DNA from 3 places in the Exiguobacterium sp. R-39 genome. Region 1 is predicted to be linked to each of the others. Evidence: riboswitches for the same ligand, from Rfam matches in the RefSeq annotation. Region 1 holds a riboswitch; each other region holds the start of a gene.
The links. A riboswitch is a leader RNA that binds a small molecule or an ion and turns the genes downstream of it on or off. The one in region 1 is predicted to bind S-adenosylmethionine.
Positions count from the first base shown of each region.

Region 1 (2,267 bases):
TATTCCTGATTGATTTGTTTCAGCAGGCGTAATATGTGTTGTGTCGTCTGCGGATCAAGCGCCGAGGTCGCTTCGTCACACAACAGGACGGACGGCTGGGTGGCAAGTGCCCGGGCAATCCCGACCCGTTGTTTCTGTCCGCCCGATAACTGATCCGGGTAATGATCGGCCTTATCCGCCAAGTCGACGAAATCCAGCAGTTCATTGACCCGCCGATGGACCTCGTCTTTTTTGACGCCCTTTAAGACAAGGGGTTTTGCGACGTTCGCAAAAACCGTATTCGAATCCAGCAGATTGAAGTGCTGAAAAATCATCCCGATGTGTTGTTTGGCTTCCCGTAACTGTTTCGCCGAGAGCGTCGTCAAATCTTGGCCATCGACCGTCACACTGCCCGATGTCGGCCGTTCAAGCAGGTTGACGCATCGTAATAAGGAACTTTTACCGGCTCCACTGAAACCGATGACACCGAAGATTTCTCCCTTTCGGATTTCGAGATCGACCCCGTTCAGCGCAGCAATCGATTGTTCCTTTGTTTCATAGATTTTTTTTACATTTTTGAATGTAATCACCACTTGTTCCCCCTTTAAAATACAAAAAAGGTCTCTTCTTAAGAAACAAGAAGAGACCTGGATCCGCACAATGGCAGAATCCACTCGACTCATCTCTCAGACAATTGTCTGATGGAATTGGCACAGTGCTCATAATGAGTCTGTTGCCGAGGTTTCGTAGGGCCAGTCCCTCCACCTCTCTGGATAAGTGTTGCGGTATGAAATTCGTATGTGTGTTGTTGCCGGTTGAACTTATGTCGTAAAACTAATTTTTACACTACAGAAAGATCTTTTAAAGGTCAACCATATTTTCAAAAATAAACCATATGACCCATATCGATTGTTGTCCCGGGACAAACTGGATCGTTGTCTGAATTTTGACGCCTGTTCAAGAGAGTTTGACAATTCATTTCCGCCAATGCTATCATCTTCTCAATGATTAATCCGACAATTCCTATACGATATATCAAGAGTGGACGAGAGACCTGGCTCTAGGACTCCACGGCAACCTGCTGTTATGCAAGGTGCTCCGACCAGCAAAGCGGTTGCTTTGGATGATACACACGAGAAACTCGTTTGCGTCCAAAGCCAAACGGGTTTTTATTTTTGAAATGGAGGACGAGATGATGAGTATGGTTTATCCTGTTATACCGGGTGCCGAAGCCTTTTCCTTAGGACGCGGATCCGTCGGCATTTTGCTCTGTCATGGTTTTAACGCAACGCCGCAAAGCGTTCGGGCTGTAGGAGAACAGTTCGCAGAACAAGGTTTCTCCGTCTATGCCCCTCGCCTGCACGGTCATGGGACCGATGTCCTGGAATTCGAAGCGACGACGGCAGATGACTGGAAACAGAGCTTGCGTGACGGCTTCGAACAGTTAGCCGGACGGTGCGAATCGATCTTCATCGTCGGACAATCGATGGGGGCGACACTTGCCCTGTCACTTGCCGCTGAAGGTCTCCCGATTGCAGGAATCATCACGATCAATGCCGCCTTGTCCGTCCCTGCTTACGAAGCCTTATCCTTCACCGATTGTCCGGTCTATCTGCCGGAAAGCACCCCTGATATCAAGCAGACCGCTTTTGAAATCATCTATGATCTTGTCCCCGCAGTTTGTGCTTCAGAACTGTTACGACTCATTGATGACACGCGACTACACTTAGCGACGATTCAAATTCCGACACTTATTTTATATTCTGCTGAGGATCACGTCGTCCCGCCGGCCTGTTCCGATTATTTGTACCGGACGATTGGGGCAACAGATAAACGCAGTTATTGTCTGCTCGACTCGTACCATGTCGCGACGCTTGACCATGATCAAAAGACGATTGTCCGTGAGACCTTACAATTCATCGAACAGTTCAGCCGGTTGACACGAACCGGTTGATAAAAAAAAGCGAACGATTCCCGGCCGTGAGGCCAAAGAATCGTTCGCTTTTTCAAATCGTCTATTCTCAATTTTGCTGTTGTTTTTTCCATTCCTGTAACGGTTGCGGTTTGCCCGGAACTTGATGACAATGACGGCAACGCGGTTCATAGGATTCAGACGCCCCGACGAGAATGATTGGATCATTGTAGTTTGCCGGCTTCCCGTCAATCAATCGTTGTGTCCGTGACGCCGGATCTCCGCATGACAGACAAATCGCCTGTAATTTCGTCACGAATTCCGCACGTGCCAGTAATTCAGGCATCTTGCCGAATGGCTCGGCCCGAAAATCCTG
Region 1 covers NZ_CP187965.1:2,760,043-2,762,309, forward strand. Annotated here, with positions in the region: gene ACP26N_RS14335 (methionine ABC transporter ATP-binding protein) at 1-569, opposite strand, end outside; SAM riboswitch class I at 656-759, opposite strand; SAM riboswitch class I at 1,009-1,112, shown strand; gene ACP26N_RS14340 (alpha/beta hydrolase) at 1,175-1,933, shown strand; gene ACP26N_RS14345 (thymidine kinase) at 2,001-2,267, opposite strand, start outside.

Region 2 (2,267 bases), 180 kb from region 1:
AGTCGGTCCAATTGTATTATCGAGTAACAGTTGTGTCAGCGGAATCAACGCGACGAGCAGGATGATGAACGGTAACGAACGGACGATATTAACGAAAAAGTCCAAGATGCTGCGAACGACGACGTTTTGGAAAAATAGTCCCCGGTCCGTGATGAACAGTAAGATCCCGAGTGGAATCCCGATGATGAGGGCGAAGCCGAGTGAGATTCCGACCATCAAAGCCGTTTCCGCTAACGCTTTCGCAAGATCCGGTAACATGGTTTCAATCCGTTCAAGCCACATCCTGGATCACCTCAAGCGTGTGAAGTTGTTCTTCGAGCCACGTCAAGGAGCGGTTCACGTGAAGGGTCGGACCGGTCAAACTGACAATCAGCACTCCGAAAGCGACGTTCTGGATATAGTCGACCTTACCGTGGAGGATGCTGACGGAAATATCAAACTGTTTAATTGCTTCCGATAACGTACTTTCACCGGTCTTTTCACCTGTGAATTGCAGGCGGATAATTTTTCCCGGTGTCGTTCGCAAGATCCGTTCCGGTAACTCGATCTGGAGTGCCGTATCGACATAATGTTTCGTGACATCATGTGCCGGCTGACTGAACAGGTCGTATGTACGGGCGACTTCAACGACTTCACCTTGCGCCATGACGGCAACCCGGTGACAGATCTGTTTGACGACATCGATTTCATGGGTAATGAGAATGATCGTCAGGCCAAGCCGTTCATTCAAGTCTTTCAGCAGTTCGAGAATTTGCAGCGTCGTGACCGGATCAAGAGCGGACGTCGCTTCGTCACATAACAGGACACTCGGATTATTCGCAAGGGCGCGGGCAATCCCGACCCGTTGCTTTTGACCGCCGCTGAGCTGACTCGGGAAATTCGTCTCGAAGCCTTCGAGTCCGACCAGGGAGACGAGCTCTTTGATCCGTTGCGGGAAGTCAGTCCGTTTGACGCCGGCAGCCTTTAAGGCGAAGGCGATATTATCGGCGACGTTCCGGGATTGAATCAATTGGAAGTGTTGAAAGATCATCCCGATGTTCAAACGCAGTTCACGTAAGCTGCCTTTGGAGAGGCCGGACAGATTAGTGCCCGATACTTTAACTGTTCCTTGTGTCGGTGTCTCCAGTCCGTTGATCAGACGGAGCAGGGTGCTTTTTCCGGCACCGGATTCACCGATGATGCCAAAGATTTCACCTTGCTGAATCGTTAAATTGACGTCACGTAAGGCAAAAATGGGTGTCCGGTCACGAACGAACCGTTTAGTGATCCCTTTAAATTCAATCATCTGTCGTTTCCTCCCTATACAAAAAAATCGCCTTTTTCCAGTTAAGAGCAACCAGAAAAAAGCGACGAAGTGTAAGATTTCGTAACTTATCTCTCAGAATGAAACATTCTGTAGGATGTGGCACCGTTCCTTAAAGGTGGTTGCCGGACGTCGTTGGGCCTAATCCCTCGGTCGCTCTCGATAAGTAGATATGCTGTTGGGACTTACTGTAACGGAAATCATTCCCATTTGTCAAACGTTTTTTCAGAATTATTCCGCAACGGTCTGGCGAAACAGATTCAATTGACCAATCCGTTCAGCTGCTTCGACGAGTCGTTCGGCGTCAGCAATCAGGCTGATCCGGACGTAACCTTCCCCGTATTCGCCGAAGAAATGTCCCGGTGTAACGGCGACATGCGCTTCGTCGAGCAGGTGATCGGTAAAGCTTTGGGACGTGTAGCCGGACGGGACCGGCAACCAGACGAAGAACGAACCGCCCGGGATCGGTCCGTCCCAACTGATTTCCTGTAACTTGCCGAACAAGGCATCACGCCGCGCTTCATACAGAGCGCTCAGTTCGCGGACACACGTCTGATCGCTTGAAAGAGCGACGGTTGCTGCCTGTTGAATCGGTGTGAAAGCACTGACGTATAAGTGTTCCTGGTACGTCTCGATACTTGCGATGACGGACGGATTCCCGATGGCGAAGGCGATTCGGAAACCGGACATGTTAAAACGTTTCGATAATGAAAACAGTTCGATTCCGACGTCTTTTGCGCCTTCCGTCTGGAGGAAACTGCGGGTCGGACCGTCGAAGCTGATTCCGCCGTAGGCGAGGTCGTGGACGACGCAAATGTCGTTCGCATCAGCGAAGGAAACCGTTTGCTCGAAGGCTTCCGCTGTTGCCGTCGCCCCGGTCGGATTGCTCGGGTAGTTGAGGAACAACATCCGGGCCCGTTCGACATCTGTCGTATCAAGTAACGTGTAGTCAGGTAAAAAAGCA
Region 2 covers NZ_CP187965.1:2,576,664-2,578,930, reverse strand. Annotated here, with positions in the region: gene ACP26N_RS13505 (methionine ABC transporter permease) at 1-282, opposite strand, end outside; gene ACP26N_RS13500 (methionine ABC transporter ATP-binding protein) at 272-1,285, opposite strand; SAM riboswitch class I at 1,369-1,472, opposite strand; gene ACP26N_RS13495 (aminotransferase class I/II-fold pyridoxal phosphate-dependent enzyme) at 1,535-2,267, opposite strand, start outside.
Region 2: linked by a shared signal. The riboswitch ahead of ACP26N_RS13500 (methionine ABC transporter ATP-binding protein) and the one ahead of ACP26N_RS14340 (alpha/beta hydrolase) in region 1 are both predicted to bind S-adenosylmethionine.

Region 3 (2,267 bases), 430 kb from region 1:
TTCAGTCGTTTCCCTGCAAAGTTCCGGAGAAACAAAAAAAGTTCAGAAACACCCTTAAAAGGGAGTTTCTGAACTCAGGATTATGCGAAACGTTTTGCCTGCTCTTCAAGAGTAGCGGCTTTATCTGTTTGCTCCCATGGTAATTCGATGTCTGTACGACCGAAGTGACCATAAGCTGCTGTCTGACGATAAATCGGACGGCGGAGATCAAGCATCTTGATGATCCCTGCAGGACGGAGATCAAAGTTTTCTGCGATTAATTCAACGAGTTGCGCTTCAGGAAGTTTTCCTGTACCGAACGTATCGACTGCGATTGAAACCGGGTGCGCCACACCGATTGCGTAAGCAAGTTGAACTTCTGCTTTGTCCGCAAGACCAGATGCAACCAGGTTTTTCGCGACATAACGTGCTGCGTAAGCAGCTGAACGGTCGACTTTCGTTGGATCTTTACCAGAGAACGCTCCACCGCCGTGACGTGCATATCCGCCATACGTATCAACGATGATTTTACGACCTGTCAACCCTGCATCTCCTTGTGGTCCGCCGATGACGAAACGACCAGTCGGGTTGATGAAGAATTTTGTGTCTGCATCGATGTACTCTGCCGGGATGACCGGTGCGATGACATGTTCTTTCAGATCAGCTTGAATTTGCTCAAGCGTCACTTCTTCTGCATGTTGTGTCGAGATGACGATTGTATCGACGCGAACAGGTTCATTGTTCTCGTTGTATTCAACCGTAACTTGCGTTTTACCATCCGGACGGAGGTAATCGAGTTGCCCCGTTTTGCGGACCTCTGCCAAACGACGAGCCAGTTTGTGTGAAAGCGAGATTGGAAGTGGCATGAGTTCCGGTGTTTCTTTCGTTGCATAACCGAACATCAGACCTTGGTCTCCTGCTCCGATCGCATCGATTTCTTCATCGGACATGTTTCCTTCGCGTGCTTCAAGCGCTTGGTCCACACCGAGAGCGATGTCTGCTGACTGCTCATCGATTGATGTCAATACAGCACAAGTGTCTGCATCGAAACCGTATTTAGCGCGTGTATAGCCGATTTCACGAATAGTTTCACGAACGACTTTCGGGATATCCACGTAAGTTGATGTCGTGATTTCTCCAGCTACTAATACGAGTCCTGTCGTGACAGAAGTTTCTGCCGCAACACGTGCGTTTGGATCGGCTGCAAGAATTGCATCCAAAATTGAATCCGAAATCTGGTCACAGATTTTATCCGGGTGACCTTCAGTTACTGATTCCGACGTAAATAGTCGGCGATTAAGGTTTGTCATGTTTGACCCTCCCAAAAAAGAATTTGACGGTGTACTCATTTCCCCTAGTTGAGTGGGACGGTAAAATGAAAAAAACCTTTCCATGTCCAAAAATGGTCAGGGAAAGGTTGTGCGTTCTTCCTTTACCCTCTTATCGTTCGAAGTGTTTACTTCGCTTCAGGAGAGCACCTTTTCCTACATTAATGATGAAATTAATATAAGACGGTTGCCGGGTTTCTTCGGGCCTTGTTCCCTCCACCTGCTCAGAATAAGAGTATCCGTTACGAATTACATGATATAAACTTGTGCTCACTCTGTCAAGCAACGTTTTAATTTCTAGTCGAAAAATTTCGGAAGAGATGTTAAACTGTTAATGCTGAAAGCGTTTCCAGATAAATAGAAATCAGCGCAGGAAAATGATTGCCCTGTCATTAGTATGTCATATATAATAAATGTGTCATACTAATAGTAGAGCTAAAACCAACGTAGGGGAAAGGTGGGGTCAGGATGCCGATGACGGTCCTGAATATCGAAGAGCTACTCAAGAAGGAGCATGTGTTCAAACAACTGTCAGTTGCTGAACTAGTCGAACATGCGATTCGCAACAAAGAAGGAGTTCTTGCAGAAAATGGTGCTTTGTCTGTAGAAACGGGGAAATTTACAGGTCGTTCACCGAAAGACAAGTTCATCGTCCGTGATCAATCGTGTGAGATGCATATCGATTGGGGTCATGTCAATCAACCAATGGAATCGGACAAATTCGAGCAACTGTTACAAAAAGTTCTTCGTTATATGAACGAAGCAGATCAACTTTACTACACAGAAGCTGCTGCTGGTGCCGATACGCATTTCACCCTTCCAGTGCGCGTCGTAACCGAATATGCTTGGCATAATTTGTTTGCGAAACAGCTATTCTTACGCGAATATCCTACGGTTGCGGCCTTTGAACCATTTACGGTCGTCTACGCACCACATTTTAAAGCGGATCCGGCGGTCGAC
Region 3 covers NZ_CP187965.1:2,330,454-2,332,720, forward strand. Annotated here, with positions in the region: gene metK (methionine adenosyltransferase) at 81-1,289, opposite strand; SAM riboswitch class I at 1,417-1,543, opposite strand; gene pckA (phosphoenolpyruvate carboxykinase (ATP)) at 1,776-2,267, shown strand, end outside.
Region 3: linked by a shared signal. The riboswitch ahead of metK (methionine adenosyltransferase) and the one ahead of ACP26N_RS14340 (alpha/beta hydrolase) in region 1 are both predicted to bind S-adenosylmethionine.